One region of the Arthrobacter woluwensis genome, then DNA from elsewhere that is predicted to be linked to it. Evidence: riboswitches for the same ligand, from Rfam matches in the RefSeq annotation. Region 1 holds a riboswitch; each other region holds the start of a gene.
The links. Region 1 has a riboswitch for S-adenosylmethionine ahead of metX (homoserine O-acetyltransferase MetX). Riboswitches for the same ligand answer to the same signal wherever they lie in the genome.
Positions count from the first base shown of each region.

Region 2: it holds a riboswitch for S-adenosylmethionine, as region 1 does, so the genes downstream of both, QFZ52_RS10105 (aminotransferase class V-fold PLP-dependent enzyme) here and metX (homoserine O-acetyltransferase MetX) in region 1, are expected to answer to the same signal.
Region 3: it holds a riboswitch for S-adenosylmethionine, as region 1 does, so the genes downstream of both, QFZ52_RS16180 (DUF1737 domain-containing protein) here and metX (homoserine O-acetyltransferase MetX) in region 1, are expected to answer to the same signal.

Region 1 is NZ_JAUSXR010000001.1:924,851-931,191, reverse strand. Features, by position in the region: gene QFZ52_RS04085 (lactonase family protein) at 1-995, opposite strand, end outside; gene QFZ52_RS04080 (RNA-binding S4 domain-containing protein) at 1,028-1,267, shown strand; gene QFZ52_RS04075 (alpha/beta hydrolase) at 1,251-1,907, opposite strand; gene QFZ52_RS04070 (SGNH/GDSL hydrolase family protein) at 2,013-2,876, shown strand; gene QFZ52_RS04065 (hypothetical protein) at 2,878-3,432, opposite strand; gene metX (homoserine O-acetyltransferase MetX) at 3,619-4,776, opposite strand; SAM riboswitch class IV at 4,787-4,901, opposite strand; gene QFZ52_RS04055 (bifunctional o-acetylhomoserine/o-acetylserine sulfhydrylase) at 5,056-6,341, opposite strand, start outside.
Region 2 is NZ_JAUSXR010000001.1:2,212,547-2,218,887, reverse strand. Features, by position in the region: gene QFZ52_RS10120 (metal-dependent transcriptional regulator) at 1-605, opposite strand, end outside; gene QFZ52_RS10115 (Nramp family divalent metal transporter) at 680-1,939, opposite strand; gene QFZ52_RS10110 (class I SAM-dependent methyltransferase) at 2,027-2,803, opposite strand; gene QFZ52_RS10105 (aminotransferase class V-fold PLP-dependent enzyme) at 2,923-4,332, opposite strand; SAM riboswitch class IV at 4,371-4,486, opposite strand; gene hisN (histidinol-phosphatase) at 4,559-5,380, opposite strand; gene rsgA (ribosome small subunit-dependent GTPase A) at 5,445-6,341, opposite strand, start outside.
Region 3 is NZ_JAUSXR010000001.1:3,109,280-3,115,620, reverse strand. Features, by position in the region: gene QFZ52_RS14320 (O-succinylhomoserine sulfhydrylase) at 1-1,042, opposite strand, end outside; gene QFZ52_RS14315 (rhodanese-like domain-containing protein) at 1,046-1,447, opposite strand; gene QFZ52_RS16180 (DUF1737 domain-containing protein) at 1,444-1,941, opposite strand; SAM riboswitch class IV at 1,950-2,056, opposite strand; gene QFZ52_RS14305 (FAD-dependent oxidoreductase) at 2,233-3,771, opposite strand; gene QFZ52_RS14300 (zinc-binding dehydrogenase) at 4,032-4,532, opposite strand; gene QFZ52_RS14295 (alcohol dehydrogenase catalytic domain-containing protein) at 4,588-4,944, opposite strand; gene QFZ52_RS14290 (SRPBCC domain-containing protein) at 5,157-5,690, opposite strand; gene QFZ52_RS14285 (GNAT family N-acetyltransferase) at 5,799-6,329, shown strand.

The DNA of each region.
Region 1 (6,341 bases):
CCGGGGACGAACACGCTCAGCCGGTGCCCGCGTTCCGCCGCGACGCAGAGGTGCGGGGCGCCGTCGTCGGCGCGCGCCCAGGCCAGGTGACGGGGCCACGCGCCGCCGCACGGAAGTGTCCGGAGCAGCCGCTCCTCCCCTTCCTCGCGCGCGACGACGGCGAGCGTGTCGCTCCCGCGCACGCCCACCACGAGTGCCCGCTCACCGGAGCCGGGGTGGCCGGTGATCTCACTCGGATAGGCCTGCTCGTGACCGGGAGCCAACGCCACGGGCTCACCGGCCAGGGCCCACGACCCGTTCTCGGCGCGGACGGCACGGTGGAGTGCGGCGTCGAGTTCACCGACCACCCAGAGCACCACCGCCCCCTTGCTGGCGCCCTCGCCGACCCCAGCCGCGGGCTCCTCCAGGAGCAGATGCCGCGGTCCGGTGCCGGGCGGGAGGTCCAGCCCGCCCACGAGCTCCGGACTGTCCTCACCCAGGAGGTATTCGTCGACCCGGTCCCGGCCCAGGTCCGCCACGAGGAAGCGGTCCTCGCCCAGCGCGAGGGTCGAGTGGGCATGGGGCCCTTCCTGACGGTCGGCCACCGGGCCGGCGCCGTCCTGTCCCGCGCCCTCCTGTCCCACGGTCCACAGCGGTTCGGTGCCCCACGGACCGTCCAGCGGAAGACCGGAGACCGTCCCGGAGCCGTAGTTCGCGACGAGGAGCAGCCCGCCGGCCAGGCCGAGGTGACACGGCGACGACCCGCCGCTGCTCACCCGGGCCTTGACCGCGAGGGTCTCCGGGTCCAGCTCGACCACCTGGCCGGCGTCGAGCTCCTCCACGGCGAAAAGGCGGCCGCCCGGCCCGCACAGCAGGAACGACGGGTTGCGCACGCCAGAGCTCGTGGCCAGCACCGTCAGCTCCCCGGCCACCGGGTCGACCGTCACGCGCTGCACCCCGGAACCACGGCCGGAACCGTCCTCGGTGTAGCTGCCGAGATAGAGAGGGATGTTCATCGTTCCTCCGTGGGGTAAGGCATCATGGGGATATGACTTCTCCTGCACCGGACGGCATCGACACCATCGAGATCCGGGATTCGATGATCCGCCTGGGTCAGCTTCTCAAGCTCTCCTCCCTCGCCGACGACGGCGTGGAGGCGACCGAGCTCATCAAGAACGGGCTGGTCAAGGTCAACGGCGACATCGAAGACCGCCGGGGCCGTCAGCTGACGACGGGCGACGTGGTGACGGTCAACGGTCAGAGCGTCCGCGTCATCGCTGCGGGCTGAGCACCTCGAAGCCGAGGAATTCGGCGACGTGCCCCACTTCCTGAGGGCTGATGCCGTGCCACACGCCGCTGTACTGCACCTTGGTGGCGCGGGCCTTGCCGAGCAGCCAGGCCGCGGTGAAATCGACCTTCTCGCGCGGGATCACGGGGTCCTGCGGATCGCGGCCCCAGAAGAAGGGCGTGCTGCCGTCGAGCTCCGCGTCCCGGAACCAGTCGGTGCCACCCTCGACGGCGAAACCTGACAGCCCCACGATCGCCGCGAAGTCCTGCGGGCGGCGGCGCCACATGCTGGTGGCCATCGCCATGCCCATGGAGAACCCCAGAAGGCTCACGGAGGTGAACTCCTCGCGCACCCCGTCCAGCCACTCGAGGACGTAGTCGGTCGCGGCCTTGACGGCGTCGAAGGAGTAATCGAGGGATCCGGTGAGCGGGAACCAGGTGAACCCCGGCCCCATCGTCAGGGGCGCACGCACGCTCGCGACCACGAATTCGTCCGGGAGCTGATCCGCCAGCCCGAACAGGTCCGCCTCGTTGGCGCCGTAGCCGTGCAGAAGCACCAGCAGAGGCCGGCCCTGCCGCTGATCTTCGGGGACGGACCAGAGGACGGTGGGTGCGGGGAAGGCGGGGGCGTCAAGACTCATGGCTCGTATTCTGCCATCACGGCCTGATCGGCCCGGCCGAAGAGGGCGGCGCGTTCCGGAAGCTACGGTGGCGTAACCGAGCCGCCCGGGGGCATGATGGGAAGAATGAGCGACTCCTCTCAGTTATCTTCAGGGCCAGTATTTCCCGCGCCGGCTTCCTCTCCTCAAGTTCAGCAGGAGAGCGACGGCGGCCACCCGTGGTCCCGGTACGTGGCCCTCGGCGACTCCTTCACGGAGGGCATCGGCGATCCCGAGCCGGCGAGCCCGGGCGGCCACCGCGGCTGGGCGGACCGCGTGGCGGAGGAATTGAGCGCCGGACACCCGGACTTCGCGTATGCCAACCTCGCCATCCGCGGGCGTCTCCTGCAGCAGATCATCGATGAGCAGGTGGACCCCTGCCTGGACCTCAAGCCGGATCTGATCACCATCTCCGCCGGCGGCAACGACCTCATCCGTCCCGGCGGCGATCCCGACGCCCTCGCCAACACGCTGGACGCCGCCGTCGGCCGTCTCGCCTCCGAGGGCGCCACGGTGGTGCTGTTCAACGGCCCGGACACGGTGTCGACCGTGTTGAGCCCGCTCCGCGGCAAGGTGGCCATCTACAACGAGAACCTGCGCACCGTGGCCGCGCGGCACGACGCCGTGATCGCGGACATGTGGTCGCTGCGGCAGCTCGCCGGCTCGCAGTACTGGGACCAGGACCGCCTCCACTTCTCGCCCCTCGGCCACCACACCATCGCGACGATGGTCCTGGACGCCCTGAACGTCCAGCACACTCTGGAACCGCTCTCCCCCAAGCCCATGCCGGAGAAGACGTGGCGCACCGCTCGCACCGAGGACTTCCTGTGGGCACGCGAGCACCTGTTCCCGTGGGTCCTGCGCCGCCTGCGGCACCAGTCGTCGGGCGACGGCATCCAGCCCAAGCGCCCGGTGGCGGGGCCGGTGTTCCTGCCGGGTCAGGAGCTCTGACTCAGGACGCCGCCGGGGCCTGATCGTCCGGGGCCTGGTCGTCCGGGTCCAGATCCGGATCCAGGTCCCGGGGCGCGCCGGGCTTCCGGAACGCGATCCTCATGTGATCGCTCGTGAGGAAGTCGGCGATGCCGATCATGATGAGGCTGAACACGATCTGCTCGGTCACCATCCACAGCGGATACAGCCCGGGGATCGCGGCCATGACGAGCGTGACCACGGGGAAGATCTGCGCGAACAGCCGGAGCCGCTGGTACGCCCAGTACCAGCCCTTGGTCGCGCGCCACGCGAAGTAGAACAGGGTGGCCGTCATCCCGAGCACCACCACGGTGCGCATCCAGACGGCGAACGGCACCGGCTCGCCGCTGCTCGACAGCACCAGCGCGACGACGACGGCCCCGACTCCCAGCACGAGCTCCAGCACCAGGAGCCACAGCACCCAGGTGAAAGCGCGCCGCGTCTTCGGATGGAGCCGCTGCCGCTCCCCGATGCGGACGCCGGCCTGGCGGCCTCCGGCGATGCGGTCGAGACGGAGCAGCAGGTTTTCCAGAGCCATGACGGGATTATCCCATCCGGACCTGCGGAGATCCCCTCAGCGACTGCTCCATAGGATGTCGTTTTCCCCGGATTTCGCGGCGGAATGACTTCCTATGGAGCAGTCAATGGGTTGTGAGGGCCGGATGGGTTGTGAGGGCCGGATGGGAATCTGGAGGCGGGGTTGAGAATGCCGGATAGGCCCGCCTCAGGCGAAAAGCGTCCGGCCGAGCAGCGCGCCGAGCTGGCCCGCTTCCGTGAGGAAGCCGTCGTGGCCGATCTCCGAGGCGATCCGGTGCACCGTGACGTCTCCGGGCAGGGCCGCGGCGAGGGCCTCGGACTGCCGGGGCAGGTAGAGCCGGTCGGACTCCACCGCGGCGACGAAGAACTCGACCGGGCTGTCCGCCAGCGCCGCCTCGACGCCGCCGCGGCCGCGGCCGACGTCGTGGCTCATGAGCGCTTCCGTCAGCGCGATGTAGCTGTTGGCGTCGAAACGGCGGACGAGCTTGCCGCCCTGATGGTCCAGGTAGCTCTCCACCTGGTACCGGCCCCGTTCGGCGAGGGCGGAGGCGTTGAGCGGCGACTCGCCCTCCTGGGGTTTGCGGCTGAAGCGGGCCTCGAGCTCCGCCTCACTGCGATAGGAGATGTGCGCGATCCGGCGCGCCAGGGCCAGGCCCGCCTCGGGCGCCGGGCCGTCGTAGTAGTCGCCGTCGCGGAAGGCCGGGTCCTGGCGGATGGCGAGGGTCTGCGCCTGGGCCAGGGCGATCTGCTCGGCGGTGCTGTGGGCGCCGATCGCGATCACCGCGCACTTGCGGACCCGCTCGGGGAACCCCGCGGCCCATTCCAGCGCCCGCGCGCCACCCATGGACCCGCCGACCACCGCGAACCACTGCCGGATGCCCAGCTGATCCGCGAGCCGCGCCTCGGCGACCGCCGCGTCGCGGAGCGTGATGAACGGGAACCGGGAACCCCACGGTTTGCCATCGGGGGCGGGGCTGGACGGCCCCGTGCTGCCGTTGCAGCCGCCGATGATGTTCACGGCCACCACGAAGAACCGGTCCGTGTCGATCGCGCGGCCCGGGCCGACCAGTCCGTCCCACCAGCCCTCCTCGTCCGTGTCACCCTGTGCGACGTGCGCGCTTCCCGTGAGGGCGTGCTGGATCAGGACCGCGTTGCCGCCATCGGGCGCGAGCGTCCCCCAGGTCTCGTACGCGAGGGTGACGTCCGGCAGCTTCCCGCCGGCCTCCAGCTCCAGCGGCCCGACGACGGCGGTGCGCTGCACACCGTGGCGCGCGTCGGCGTCGCGCTCCTCGCGGGTGGTGGTGTCCCGCGCAGTGGACAGTGGACGGGATGCAGCGATAGTCATGGGGCCTCTATTCCTGAGCTTGCCCGCGCCGGCCGGCGCTGGGCCGAGTCTTCACCCGGGGCACCCCACCGCAGGAGGAGGGTTGCCGGCCAGCGAACCGGGGTTTGGCGCTGGCACTCGTGACTCTCGGACCAGTGTAAAGGATCGGAAGAGGCCGTTTCTGAAGATGACGCTTCATGAGACAGGCTCTCGGGATTTATGTTCGCCCAAGTGGCAGCAAGGGCCGCGCATTCCGAAGAATGCGCGGCCCGTGGATGTCCCGCGGATGCCCCGAGGGGCTCAGACGGCGGCCTTCGCGGCCCGGAAACCGGCGTCCAGATCGGCCAGGATGTCGTCGATGTGCTCGATGCCCACTGCGAGACGGACCAGACCCGGGGTGACGCCCGCGGCGCGCTGACCGGCCTCGCTGAGCTGGGCGTGCGTGGTGGACGCCGGGTGGATGACGAGGGAACGGACATCGCCCAGGTTCGCCACATGCGAGTGGAGTTCCAGCGCGTCCACGAACGCCTTGCCGGCTTCGAGTCCGCCGGCGATCTCGAACGCCACCACGGCGCCGATGCCGTTCGGACCGTACTTGCGCCCCCGCTCGTACCACGGGCTGCTCGGCAGGCCTGCGTACGCGACGCGTTCGACGTCGTCGCGCGCCTCCAGGAACTCGGCGACCTTCAGCGCGTTCTCCACGTGGCGCTCGACGCGGAGGCTCAGCGTCTCGAGGCCCTGCGCGATGAGGAACGCGTTGAACGGGCTGACGGCGGATCCAAGGTCACGCAGCAGCTGCACGCGGGCCTTCAGGATGTAGCTGAGGTTGGCGCCCAGCGCACCGTCCGCGCCGAGGTCGCGGGCGTAGACGAGTCCGTTGTAGCTCTCGTCCGGGGTGTTGAAGCCCGGGAACTTCTCCGGGTCCGCGCCGAAGTCGAACTTGCCGGAGTCCACGATCACACCGGCGATCGCGCTGCCGTGACCGCCCAGGTACTTGGTGGCCGAATGCACCACGATGTCCGCGCCCCACTCGAGAGGCCGGATGAGGTACGGGGTGGCAAGGGTGTTGTCCACGATCAGCGGGACGCCGGATTCGTGCGCCACGGAGGCCACGCCCTCGATGTCCAGGATGTCCTGCCGCGGGTTGGAGACGACCTCGGCGAAGAAGAGCTTGGTGGTCGGCCGGACGGCGGCGCGCCAGTGGTCCAGATTGTCCGGGTCCTCGACGAAGGTGACCTCGATGCCGAACTTCTTCAGGGTGTTGGCCAGGAGGTTGTAGGTGCCGCCGTACAGGCTGGGGCTGGCCACCACGTGGTCACCCGCCTCGGCCACGTTGAGGATGGCGAACGTCTCCGCGGCCTGGCCGGAGCTGAGCAGCAGGGCCGCCAGGCCGCCTTCGAGGCTGGCGATGCGCTGTTCGACGGCGTCCTGCGTCGGGTTGCCGATGCGGGTGTAGATAGGGGCCAGTTCGGCGAGCGCGAAGCGGTTGGCGGCGCTCTCGGCACTCGGGAACACGAAGGACGTGGTCTGGTAGATCGGCAGGGCCCGCGCGCCGGTGACGGCGTCCGGCTCCTGTCCGACATGGA
Region 2 (6,341 bases), 1.3 Mb from region 1:
ACATGAACCTGCAGTGCGCCGCTGAACGGCTTGCGTTCGCCGACCTCGACGACGGCGTCGACGTCCACGCCCTCCCGGCTGAGGTAGCGCAGGAGCTCCGGGTCGTCGTCGCTGATCCGGGTGATGAGCCCGTGGTGCCCCTCATCCAGCTCGGAGAGCAACCGGGCGTCGGGCAGCGCGACGGTGCCGTCGGCGGTGGGGATGGGATCGCCATGAGGGTCACGGTCCGGGTGGCCGAGTTTCTCCGCGAGGCGCTCCACGAAGGTCTCGGAGACGGCGTGTTCCAGGAGTTCGGCCTCGTCATGGACCTCGTCCCACGCGTAGCCGAGCTCGCGGACCAGGAACGTCTCGATCAGGCGGTGCCGTCGCACGACGGCGAGAGCCAAAGTCCGGCCCTCCGCTGTGAGCGTCACGGCGCCGTAGGGCTTGTGGTCCACCAGGCCGAGGTCCTTGAGTTTGCGCACCATCTCGGACACCGAGGAGTTCGCCACGCCCAGCCGCTGGGCCAGCTGGGTGCTGCTGATGGGCTTGTCCTGCCACTCGGTGAACGAGTAGATGACCTTGACGTAGTCCTCGATCGAGGAGGAGGCGACGGCAGACTTCACGGCCCCAGTTTAGTCGAGGCGGGCGACGGCGCCGGGGTGGTGGTCGGCCGCCGTCGCGCCGGAGCCGCGACTCCTCAGCCGCCCGGGACGAATGTCAGCCAGATCAGCACGCCGTTCAGGACGATCACGAGGAGGGCGCTCACGGCGGCCGCCACCTGGAGCGCGGGATGGTCTGCGTGACGGCCCATGACGCGGCGGTCCCGGCTGAGCAGGAAGAGCGGGATCAGGGCGAAGGGGATGCCGAAGCTCAGGGCGACCTGACTCAGCACCAGCACCTGGGTGGGATCCATGCCGACCGCCAGGATGATCACGGCGGGGATGAGGGTGAGGACCCGGCGCAGGAGGAGCGGGATCTGCACCTTGAGCAGGCCGCCCATGATCGTGGCGCCGGCGTAGGACCCGACCGCGGTGGAGGCGAGACCCGAGGCGAGCAGCCCGACGGCGAACACCGCGCCGATGACCGGGCCGAGCGTCGTCGTGATGGCGGCGTGCGCGCCCTCGATGCTGTCGGTGCCCTCCCGGCCGCTCAGGGCGGAGGCCGCGAGCAGCAGCATGCCGATGTTCACGGCGCCGGCGATGGCCAGGGCGGAGACGACGTCCCAGCGGGTGGCCCGGATGAGGCGGCTCAGAGCCCGGTCGTCCGGTTCCGGGCCACCCACCGGGCGGTGCCGGTCCCGGGAGAGCGCGGAGTGCACGTAGATCGCGTGGGGCATGACGGTCGCACCGAGCATGCTCGCCGCCAGCATCACGGACTCGGTGCCCTGGAAGCGGGGCACCAGGCCTCCGAGCACACCGCCGGCGCTGGGCGGGCTCACGATCAGACCGCACAGGAACCCCACTGTGATGACGGCGAGCAGCACGATGATCGCGTTCTCGAAGCTGCGCTGGCGCCGCCGGTTCTGCATCAGGAGCAGGACCATGGACGCCGCGCCGATGATGATGCCGCCGAGGGGCAGCGGGATGCCGAACAGCAGGTTGAGGGCGATGGCGCCGCCGACCACCTCCGCGAGATCCGTGGCGACGGCCACCGTCTCGGCTTGCAGCCAGAAGAGCCGCCGGCCCCACGTGGGGAACCTCTGCCCCAGGAGTTCGGGGAGGGAGCGTCCGGTGACCAGCCCGAGCTTGGCGGACTGGTACTGGACCATGACGGCCATGATGTTCGCGGCCACGAGGACCCAGACCAGCAGATAGCCGAACTGGGCGCCCGCGGTCAGGTTGGCCGCGACATTGCCCGGGTCCACATAGGCGATGGCGGCGACGAAGGCCGGCCCGAGCAGCAGGATTCCCGCGCCGCGGCGTGGTGCGACGACTCCTGGGGACAGCTCGGTCTTCATCTCATCCTCCTTTAGGCGAGCCGAACCAGGTAATTTCGGCTTGCCTAAAACTCTAGGCTCGGAGACCTCTCGGCGCAAGTGTGACCGTCAGCGCCGCGTGGTCTTCCACGCGTAGCAGCGGTAGGGGAGGGTGAGGATCTCCCCGGGGCGATGTCCGAGATGCTCGCAGAGGTACCACTCGAGGTTGCTGAGGACCTTCTCCCGGGTGGGGGCGGACGCCCGCAGGTAGTAGCTCCGGGATTTGGTCAGCTCCAGGAGATCCTCCGGCGTCACCCGGTCCTGCCACGGGATCACCGCGGCCTGGAGCTCGGTGAAGCCGGGCCCGACGGCGGGCACGAAGTGCGGCTTGATGACGTCACCGGCGTGCATGATGCGGGACAGCCGGTGCACCCACGGGACGGACGTGTCCAGCTGGTTCCAGATCAGTGCGAGGGTCCCGCCCGGCCGCAGGACCCGGAGGGCCTCCGCGCTCGCGGCGAGAGGATCGAACCAGTGCCAGGCCTGGGCCACCGCGATCAGATCGGCGCTCTCCGCACGAAGCCCCGTGGCCTCCGCCGTTCCCTGAACGGTCGCGACGCCGGGGAGTTCCGCATGCAGCTGGGCCAGCATGTCGGCGGAGGGCTCCACGGCCGTCACGTCCAGGCCGAGATCCACGAGCAGCGCGGTGTATTTGCCGGTGCCCGCTCCCAGGTCCACGGCCGATCGCGCGCCGTCCGGCACGCACCATGCAGCTGACTCCGCCGGATACGAAGGCCGGACCTGAGCGTAGTGCTCCCCGCCCTGTTCGAACGCGCGGCCCATCTCCCGGCGGGTGGTGGTGTCCATGCGGGGACCACCGGGCGGCGACACGTGACGGGCTGACATGCTGACTCCTGGACGATGACGGGATCCGCCCGCGGAGCGCGGGGCGGCTTGCCGTTTAAGGGTCGCACAGGGGGCGGACGCGCCGGCCCCTGTGCGACCGGACGTGCTGCGTCAGAGGATCAGTCCGTGGTGGTGCAGGGCGCGGCGCCCGCCGTGCCGGGGGTGTTCGGCGCCCAGTGCGGGTAGCTGCGCTGATCGTTCGCGGGAACCCAGCGTCCGGCGTCGACCACGTAGTCCCAGCCGAGACCGCGTTCGCGCAGCTGCCGGATCCCCTCGATGAGGCACTCGGCGTCCTCGAGCCGCGACCCCAGACCGAAGCTGGCCCGGAGCGATCCGGCGGGCAGGCCCAGCCGCTTGAGCAGCGGGTGGGCGCAGAACTTGCCGTCCCGGAGTCCCACCCCGTGCTCGGCGGAGAGGTAAGCAGCCACGAGGCCGGCGTCGTAACCCTCCACGGAGAAGTTCACCACGCCGATCGAGTCGGTGGAATCGCTGAAGATGCGGTGCACGGTGACGCCGTCCAGGGCGGCGAGACCGTCCTCCAGGTGGCGGCGGATGTCCGCCTCGTGCTGCTGCCACGAGTCGTGGTCGAGGGATGCCAGGACCTGGGTCGCCCGGGCCAGGGTGGCCGCGCCGAGGACGTTCGGGGAGCCGCCCTCATGCCGGGCCGGTCCGGTGGTCCAGACGACCGAATCGAGGCGGGCCTCCCGCACGGCGCCGCCGCCGAGCAGGTGGGGAGTCCCGGCGTCGAGCCAATCGGCACGGCCCACCAGGACTCCGGCGCCGAACGGCGCGTACAGCTTGTGGCCGGAGAAGGCGAGGAAGTCGACGTCGAGCGCGGTGATGTCGATCCGGCGGTGCGGCGCCAGCTGGGCGGCATCCACGACGATCCGGGCGCCGTACTCGTGCGCCAAGGCGGCGAGCTCGGCGATCGGCAGGATCTCACCGGTGACATTGGAAGCGCCCGTCACGGCCAGGAGGGCGACACCGCCGGCTTCGAGCTCCTCCCGGAGGGCCTCCACGGTGGCCGCGATGGTCTCCCGCGCCACGAGGCTCCGGTGACCGACCCGCTGCCAGGGGAGCAGATTGGCGTGGTGCTCGATGTCCAGGTAGAGCACGTCGCCGGCCTGTTCGCCCTGGCGCTGGGGGAGGCAGCCCGCCAGCACGTTCAGCGAATCGGTGGTGTTGCGCGTGAAGATCACCAGGTCATCCGGACGTCCGCCCACGAAGTCGCGCACGATCTCCCGGGCATTCTCGTACACCGAGGTGCTGATCTGCGAGGCGTAGCCGGCGCCGCGGTGCACGCTCGCGTAGTACGGCAGGATCTCGTTCAGGTAGGCCGAGACCACGCTGAGCGCGGGGGCGGAGGCGCCGTAGTCGAGATTGGCGTACCGGGCCGTGCCGCCCTGGATGAGCGGGGCCTGGATCTCCGCGCCGGTGACCGCGGCGAACGGATTGGCGGCCAACGACGGCGCGTGGGCGCGACCGGTTCCGGCGGCGGTGGAGCGGGGGGCGAGGGTGTTGACGGACATGCTGGACCTCTGCATCGTGGAGGGGCCCGCACAGGCGGGCACCGCGCTTGCCGCACCACTTTCTGTGGCCGGCCTGGTCGTCACCCGGGGCACCCCACCGCGTCTGGAGGGTTGCCGGCCAGCAAACCGGGGTTTTGCGCTGGCACTCGTGACCTGATTACGAGAGTAAAACAGCGGCGCGTCCCCGAAGGAACGCGCCGCCAATATTACGTGGAATATGACCTGCTCAGGGGGCCTGCAGCAGATCGTCCAGCCCGGGATTGAGCCTCCGGAGGAACTCTGAATGCAGGATGCCGTTGCTGGCCACCGCGTTGCCGCCGAACGGGCCGTCCTGCCCGTCGAGCGAGGTGAAGCGGCCACCGGCCTCGGTGACGATCGGCACGAGCGCCGCCATGTCGTAGAGGTTCAGCTCCGGCTCGCAGGCGAGGTCCACGGCGCCTTCGGCCAGGAGGCAGTAGGACCAGAAGTCGCCGTAGGCGCGGGTGCGCCAGACCGTGTCGTGGAGGTCGAGGAACTCGTCCCGCAGGCCGAGTTCCTTCCAGCCGCCCAGGCTGGAGTAGGAGAGGGAGGCGTCCTCGAGGCGGTGGACGTCGGACACCTTCAGCCGGGTGGCCGAGGCGAGGGAACGGCCCGTGTAGGCGCCATGGCCCTTGGAGGCCCACCAGCGGCGGCCCAGGGCGGGGGCGCTGACGACGCCGACCACCACCTGATCGTCCTCGATGAGGGCGATCAGCGTGGCCCAGACGGGCACGCCGCGCACGAAGTTCTTGGTGCCGTCGATCGGATCGATGACCCAGCGGCGGGAGGAGTGGCCCGTGGTGCCGAACTCCTCGCCGATGACGGAGTCCCGAGGCCGGGCCCGGGACAGCTGGGCGCGGATGTACTCCTCGGCGCTCCGGTCCGCATCGCTCACCGGTGTCAGATCCGGCTTGGTCTCGACCTTCAGATCCTGGGCTTTGAAGCGCGCCATGGTCTGGGCATCCACCTGGTCCGCCATGACATGGGCAAGCCGGAGGTCATCGGTGTAGTTCTGGGAGGAGTCCATCATGGGTTAAACCGTACCCACAAAGCACGCATCCCAGCTCATCCGGGGCGTGGACGTGACCGCGCCGTCAGGGAGTGCCGAGCTCCTTGGCCTCGCGTTCCTCCTGCGTTCCGGCGTCCAGCACCCGGCGCAGCGACTCCAGCCGCGAGGCTCCGGCGGGCCCGGCGTGTCCCTCGGCCACCCAGGCATCCAGGCCGCAGCCGATCGCCTGCGCGCCGTGCTTGCAGCCGCGCTCGCAGGCCTCGGTGCCGGGCGCCAGATCCGGGAACGCCTGCAGGATGCGTTCGGGATCGACCAGGGCGAGGCCGAAGGACCGGACGCCGGGAGTGTCCACGATCCACGTTCCGGGCCGCGCCCCCGGCATCTGGAGTGCCAGGGCGGAGCTGGACGTGTGGCGTCCGCGGCCGGTGACGGCGTTGACCTGTCCGGTGGCCCGTTCGGATCCCGTCAGGGCGTTGACCATGGTCGACTTGCCGACGCCGGAGTGCCCCAGGAGGACGCTGACGGAGCCGTCGAGCTCCTCCCGCAGTTCCTCGACGGCGGTGCCCAGCAGGGAGGCGGAACCGCCGTCGGCGCTCCGGGCGTCGATCCCGCTGGCTCCCGCCTCCGTGGTGCGGCTGATGATGACTTTGAGATCCAGGGCCTGGTAGTTCGCCAGCAGCTCGGCGGGGTCCTTCACGTCGGCCTTGGTGATGAGCAGGATCGGCTCGATCCCGGCGTCGTACGCGGCCACGAGGGCGCGGTCGATGAAGCCGGTGCGGGGCTCGGGGTTCGCGGCCGCGACCACGACCACGAGCTTGTCCGCGTTGGCGACGACGACGCGCTCCACCGGGTCGGTGTCGTCCGCGCTGCGCCGCAGAAGCGTCTTGCGGGGTTCGATGCGGACCAGCCGGGCCAGCGTGTCGGGATCTCCGGAGACGTCGCCCACGAGGGCCACGAAGTCGCCGACCACGACCGGGTTGCG
Region 3 (6,341 bases), 2.2 Mb from region 1:
CGCCCAGGTTGTTCGAGATGTCCACGATCTTCAGGCCGTTGAGCAGCGTGAACGCCGCGTCCTTGGCCGTGCCGCCGGGAAGCGGCGCGAGCTCGAACGTCAGCACGGTGCCGCCCGCGCTCATCTGCTGTTTCGCCAGTTCGAACTGCGGGTGCGAGGGCAGCAACGGATACTTCACCCAGGTCACCCCGGGCTGCCGTTCGAGCCACTCGGCCAGCTTCAGAGCGGAGGCGGACGAGTGCCGCACGCGCATGTCCAGCGTCTCCAGGCCCTTCGTCAGCACCCAGGCGTTGAAGCTCGACAGCGACGGCCCCGTGTGCCGCATGAGGTTCTTCACCGGCCCGTCGATGAACTCCTTGGTCCCGAGGATCGCGCCGCCCATGACGCGCCCCTGCCCGTCGATGTGCTTGGTCCCGGAATACACGACGACGTCGGCCCCCAGATCCGTGCAGCGCTGCAGCATGGGGGTGGCGAAGACGTTGTCGGCCACCACGGTGGCGCCCGCGGCGTGCGCGAGCTCGCTGACCGCGGCGATGTCCACGATCTCCTGCATCGGGTTCGACGGCGATTCGAAGAACACCGCCTGCGTCGGCACGGACAGGGCCTCGCGCCACTGCTCCAGATCGGGCCCGTCGACGAACACGGTCTCCACGCCCCAGCGCGGCAGGATCTCGTTCAGGATCACGAAGCAGGAACCGAACAGCGACCGCGCCGCGACCACGCGGTCCCCGGCGGCGAGCAGCGCGCCCAGGGCCGTGAACACCGCGGACATGCCGGACGCCGTCGCGAAGCACGCCTCGGTGCCTTCGAGCAGCCGCAGCCGCTCCTGGAAGGTGGCGACGGTCGGATTGCCGTAGCGCGAGTACACGAAGCGCTCGTCCTCACCGGTGAAGGCGCGTTCGGCGGCCTCCGCGGAGTCGTAGACGAAGCCCGAGTTCAGGAACAACGCCTCGGAGGTCTCGTAGAAGCCCGTGCGGTCCAGCCCGCCCCGGACGGCCTGCGTGGCCGGCGACCAGGACGCGGCCTCAGGATTGAACGCCATGCCTCACGCCCCGATGGTGGTCGGCAGGCCGCTGTTCTTCCAGCCGTTCACGGTGCGCTCCCCGAAACGGTCCGGGACGCCCTCGAAGCCTTCCAGGACGTTGTACGAGGACCAGCCCGCCGCCGTCGCGGCTTCGGCCGCCGCGATGGAGCGCTGCCCGGAGCGGCACAGGAACACGAGCTCCGCGGTGCCCGCCTCCGGCGCCTGCTCGGCGAGCTCCGTGAGGAAGCCCTGGTTCGGCGCGCCACCGGCCAGGTTCCACTGGATGAACAGGGGGTCGCCGGACGGGGCCTTCGGACGGCCGATGTGCGCCCACTCCGCCTCGGTGCGCACGTCCACGAGGATGGCGCCGTCCTTGAGCTTGTTCCAGGCCTGCTGTGGCGTCAGGTCACCCGCGTAGCTCACAGGGCACCGCCGTAGGGGGCGAAGCCGGTGGCGGGGACGGCGTACGGGTCGACGACCGGGGCCGGCGGCGCGGGCGGCGCGTAGGGCAGGACGACGGCCTGGGCCGCGATCACCGTCTCCCCGTTGAAGGTCACGGACGGGCTCCCGTAGAGGATGTACCCATCGGCCAGGGCGGCGGAGACCCGTTCGCAGAATTCGCGGGTGTCCGGGCCGGTCAGGAGGCGGTAGGGCAGGCGGGCGGGCGTCTCGGCCGTCACGTCCTGGGGCGCGACGGCGGGCGCGGCGGCAGTGGCCTGCTCGGCGGCGGGGGCGGTCGCCGTCGTCGTGGCGGCCTTCGCGGGGGAGGCCTTGGCGGCTGCCGGCTTGGCGGCCGCGGCCTTCGTGGTGCGCGGAGCCCGGGTGGCGGGCTTGGCCGCGGTGCTCCTGGGCGTCGTGGCCTTGGCGGCGCCGGCGGTTCCGGCAGGGGCGGACGTGGGTTCTTTGCGGGCAGGCAAGTGGGGCTCCTTCGCGCTTGCAGTTGACACATGCCGAGTAGTCACCTGAGGCACCCCGCCGCGTGTGGAGGGTTGCCGACCGGTCAGTCAGGGCTTGTCACCGGTGCTCGTTACTCTGCAAAAAATCTAGCACCAGGCCCCGGGGAGAAGTGTGACGGGAGGCTTCATCTTCTGTCATGAACCGGGCGGATTCGCTCACGGAAACAGCACCCACGGAAACGTGGTTCACCCCGGGAAATTTCAGGGGGTGAACCACGTTTCCGTGGGTGAACGCGCAGGACCGGCCGGCGCTCACTCCTCCGGCTCGTGGGTCGCGGCGCCGGTGGCCACGGAGTCGACCACCAGATCCTGCGTCGCCGGTCCCTGGAGCACCGTGCCGTCCGGGGCGAACCGGGACCCGTGCAAAGGGCAGTCCCAGCTGCGTTCGGCGTCGTTCCAGCGCACGATCCCGCCACGGTGCGTGCACACGGCGGAGAGCCTGCACGTGCGCCCGCCGACCGTGGAGACGGCCTCGGGTCCGTCGCCGTCGTGCGCCACCACGCCGTGGCCCTCCCGCGGCACCACCTCGTGGGCGTCCGGCGGCGAGAGGAAACGGGAACTGACCCAGTCCTTGGCCCAGTCGACGGCGACCGCGGCGTTCTGCGCGAGTCCGGACCTCAGGCCGGGGCTGGTGGCCGAACGGTCCCGCAGCCTCTCGGCCCACGGCATCCGACCGCCCAGGATCTCGGCACTCAGGGCCAGCCCGGCCGCCATGCCGGTGCTCATGCCCCACTTGTCGTACCCGGTGGCCACGAAGATCCGGCCTCCGCCGAACGGCATCGGTCCGATGTAGGGCAGACGGTCCGCGGAACGGTAGTCCTGGCCGGACCAGGTGTGGGTGACCTCGGCTCCGGGGAAGTGGTGCCGGCCCCAGTCGAGCAGTTCGTCCAGGCGGGCCTGGGGCGAGGGTTCCTTGCCCGTCGCGTGACCGTTGCCTCCGATCAGGAGGAGGTCGCCGCCGTCGTCGTCCGGGGCGCTGCGGAGCGACCGCGCTGGCGTCTCGACGGAGAGGTACATGCCCTGCGGGACGGGCGTGCCCGGAGGCAGCCGGAGTGCCGCGGCGTAGGACTGCGAGGGGTGGAGCCGGGCGAAGTAGCCGCCGCGGTCCAGGAACGGAATGCCGGTGGCGAGGACGGCCCGGTCCGCGAGGAGCCGGCCGCGGGACGTCCGGAGGATGAGGCCTTCCTCCTCCTGCTCGATGTCGTGGACGCGGGTGCCCTCCAGGAGCACACCGTCGTGGGCGAGGAAGTCCCGGGTCATGGCCTCCAGGACGTCCATCGGGTCGAACTGCGCCTGGTCGTCGAGGCGGAGTGCGGCCGTGATCGGGAACGGCAGCTCCGTGGCCGCGACCTCAGCCACGGCCAGCCCGGCGTCCCGCGCGGCCTGGAACTCGGCGCCCAGCTGCCGCGCGCCGTCGTCGGTCACGGAGAAGACGTAGGCGTCACGCCGCTGGAAGGGGACGCCCTGTTCCTCCAGGAATCGGAGGAGCCAGGCCTGACCCTCCCGGTTGCCCTCGACGTAGGCCTCCACCAGACTCAGCGGATGGCGGTCACGCAGCGCGGACAGCCGGGTGCCCTGCAGGAGGCTCAGTTTCGCGGTGGTGTTGCCGGTGGTGCCGGAGCCGACGGCGCGGGCCTCCACGATCGCGACGCGCTGGCCGCCACGGGCCAGCAGCAGCCCGGTGGCCAGTCCGCTCAGTCCCGCGCCGACGACCACGGTGTCGTAGCGGGCCTCCGGAATGAATTCGCCGGCTCCCTCAATCGGTGGCCGGTCCAGCCAGAGTGACGTCATGGTGTTCCCCTTCCTCGATCGGATGGAACCACCGTCACCGGGTGATGCGCCGTGCTCCCGACGGCGGCGGCGGGGCGTCGCCCCTCCCTTCCACGCTAGGCCGGGGCCGGGGAATCCAACACCCCCTCTGTGGGCGGGCTCTGCCAGGGGCGCTGACGGAAGCGCCCCCGGAAACGTGGTTCACCCCGGGAAATTTCAGGGGGTGAACCACGTTTCCGTGGGTGAAGGCGCGGGAACCGGCCGGCCCGGCGCTGCGCCCGTCAGTCGAGCGTGACGACCACCTTGCCGCGGACGTGGCCCTCCTCCAGCAGCCGGTAGGCGTCCGCCACCTGTTCCACGGGGAAGGTCGCTTCGAGGGGCAGGACCAGGGAACCGTCGGCGAGGCCCGCCGCGATGCGCTCCAGCGCGCCCGGACCGGCATCCCCGCCACCGGTCGCGATGAACCCGCCGTCCTGATGGCCGTGCGCGGCGATCGCGGTGATGCGCTCCGCGGGGACACCGAAGCCCTGCGCCACGGTGATCACTTCGGTGCCGTTGAGGTCAGCAGCGGCAGTGGGCGTGCCGATCTCCGCGACGCGGTCCGCCAGGCCCGCGCCATACGTGACGGGCACGGCGCCGAGTCCGCGCAGGAATTCGTGATTGCGTTCGGACGCTGTCCCGATCACCGTGGCTCCGGTCGCGACGGCGAGCTGCGTGGCCAGAACGCCCACGCCTCCCGCGGCCCCGCCGATCAACACGGTGTCCTCCGGCGTCAGCTTCAACTGGTCGATCGCGGCGGCAGCGGTCCGTCCGGCGATGTCCAGGGTCGCGGCCAGCTCATCGGAGAGTCCGTCCGGGGTGCGGTGCAGTCCGCTCGCGGGGACCAGGACCGAAGTCGGCCACCGCTTCGTGCCGCTTGCCGCCGAACACCCGGTCGCCCACGGCGAAGCCCGTGACGCCCTCGCCGAGTTCGTCGATTTCGCCGGCGAAGTCGTTGCCGACGCCGGAGCCGGGAGCTCCGCCGAACGCCTCCGCCGCGGGGCCGCCGTGGAAGATCTTGAAGTCGACCGGGTTCAGACCGGCGGCCGCGACGCGGACACGGACCTCGCCCGGGCCCGGCTGAGGCACCTCGCCGGCGACCAGCTGCAGGACCTCGGGTCCGCCGAACTCTTCATACCGCACTGCACGTGTCATGGTGATTCCTCGCTTTGCGCTGTCGGCGTCGTCCCGGTCACCTCTCGCGTGAGGGGCCGGTCCGGCGCACTGTTCTCACTGATGCTGTTCCCACTGATGCCCCGTGCAACGGGACTCGCGACGACGGCATTCCGGATGCGACGTCAGATGACGGGGAAAGGGCTCGGGCGCGGGTCCGACAGGGCGCGTGCGGGGTCAGAGGGCGCGTAACTCTACTGCGGCAGCGGGGTGGAGAAGGCGCCCAGCTCGGAGAGGAGGTCGGTCAGGCGGGCCAGGCCGCCGTCGTCGTCCGAGCCGCCGACCTCTTCGCGGGCGGCGGGCGAGGTGAACATGGCGATGGCCTCGAGGCGGCAGCCGCCGCCGGGCAGTTCGAGGAAGTCGAGGACTTCGAGGACGGGGCCGTGCGAGTCGGCCTCCGCCTCCACCGTCTGCACGATGCGCCACGGCTCGGAGACCTCGTGGAAGGAGCCGTAGAAGGTCCAGTCGTCCCCGCCGGCGCCCACGGAGTAGCTCCAGGATCCGCCGGTGCGGGCATCCCAGCGGCGGAACCGCAGTTCGACGCCGTCCGGCACCAGCCAGCGGGCCAGCCAGAGCGGGTCGGTGTGCGCGCGGAACACGGTCTCAACGGGCGCGTCGAACTCCCAGACCCTGTTGATGCCGCGCAGGCCCTGCCATTCCTCGAGCTGCCGGATGCTCTCCACCTGTTCGTCCTCCTTGTTCTCCTGGAAGTCTGCGGCGGCCGTCATCCAAGGTCAACGACAGCCCTCATCGGGCGGCACAATTCGTCACCGGCGTTCATCCCGGGTCATGCGGCGCAATCCCGGGACTGGTTGACTGGAGTGATGATCCGCGCCATGACCACTGCAGACTTCCGTGCCGTCCAGGACCTGGAACGTGCCGCCGGCGAACTCTTCCGGCAGGCCGGGATGGCCTCGATCGCCGACGACGAGCCCTTCAGTGACGCCGTACTGGCCACTTTCGCGGCGTCCGGCTGGGCGTGGGTGCTGACCGTGCCGGCCGGCGGGGTTGCGCCGGTCCCCGGCGTGGAGGACGCCACCGTCGAAGTGGCTGGCTACGCCGTCGGCGAGGTGGTGGACGGCGAGGCCCACCTGGAACAGCTCAGCGTCGACCCGCGACACGGCCGGCAGGGGCTGGGCGCGCGGCTTCTGGAGCACTTCCGTACCGTCGCCCGGGATCGCGGGATGCGCCGAGCAACCCTGACGACCTTCAGCGAGATCCCCTGGAACGCGGCCTATTACGCCCGGCTCGGATTCGCCGTCCTGCCGGAATCGGAGTGGGGGCCGGAGCTCCGCGCCAAGGTCGCCGAGGAGGCCGCCCACGGCCTGGACCGCTGGCCGCGCGTGGTCATGGCCGCGGAGCTGTAGGTCGGGGTTCCG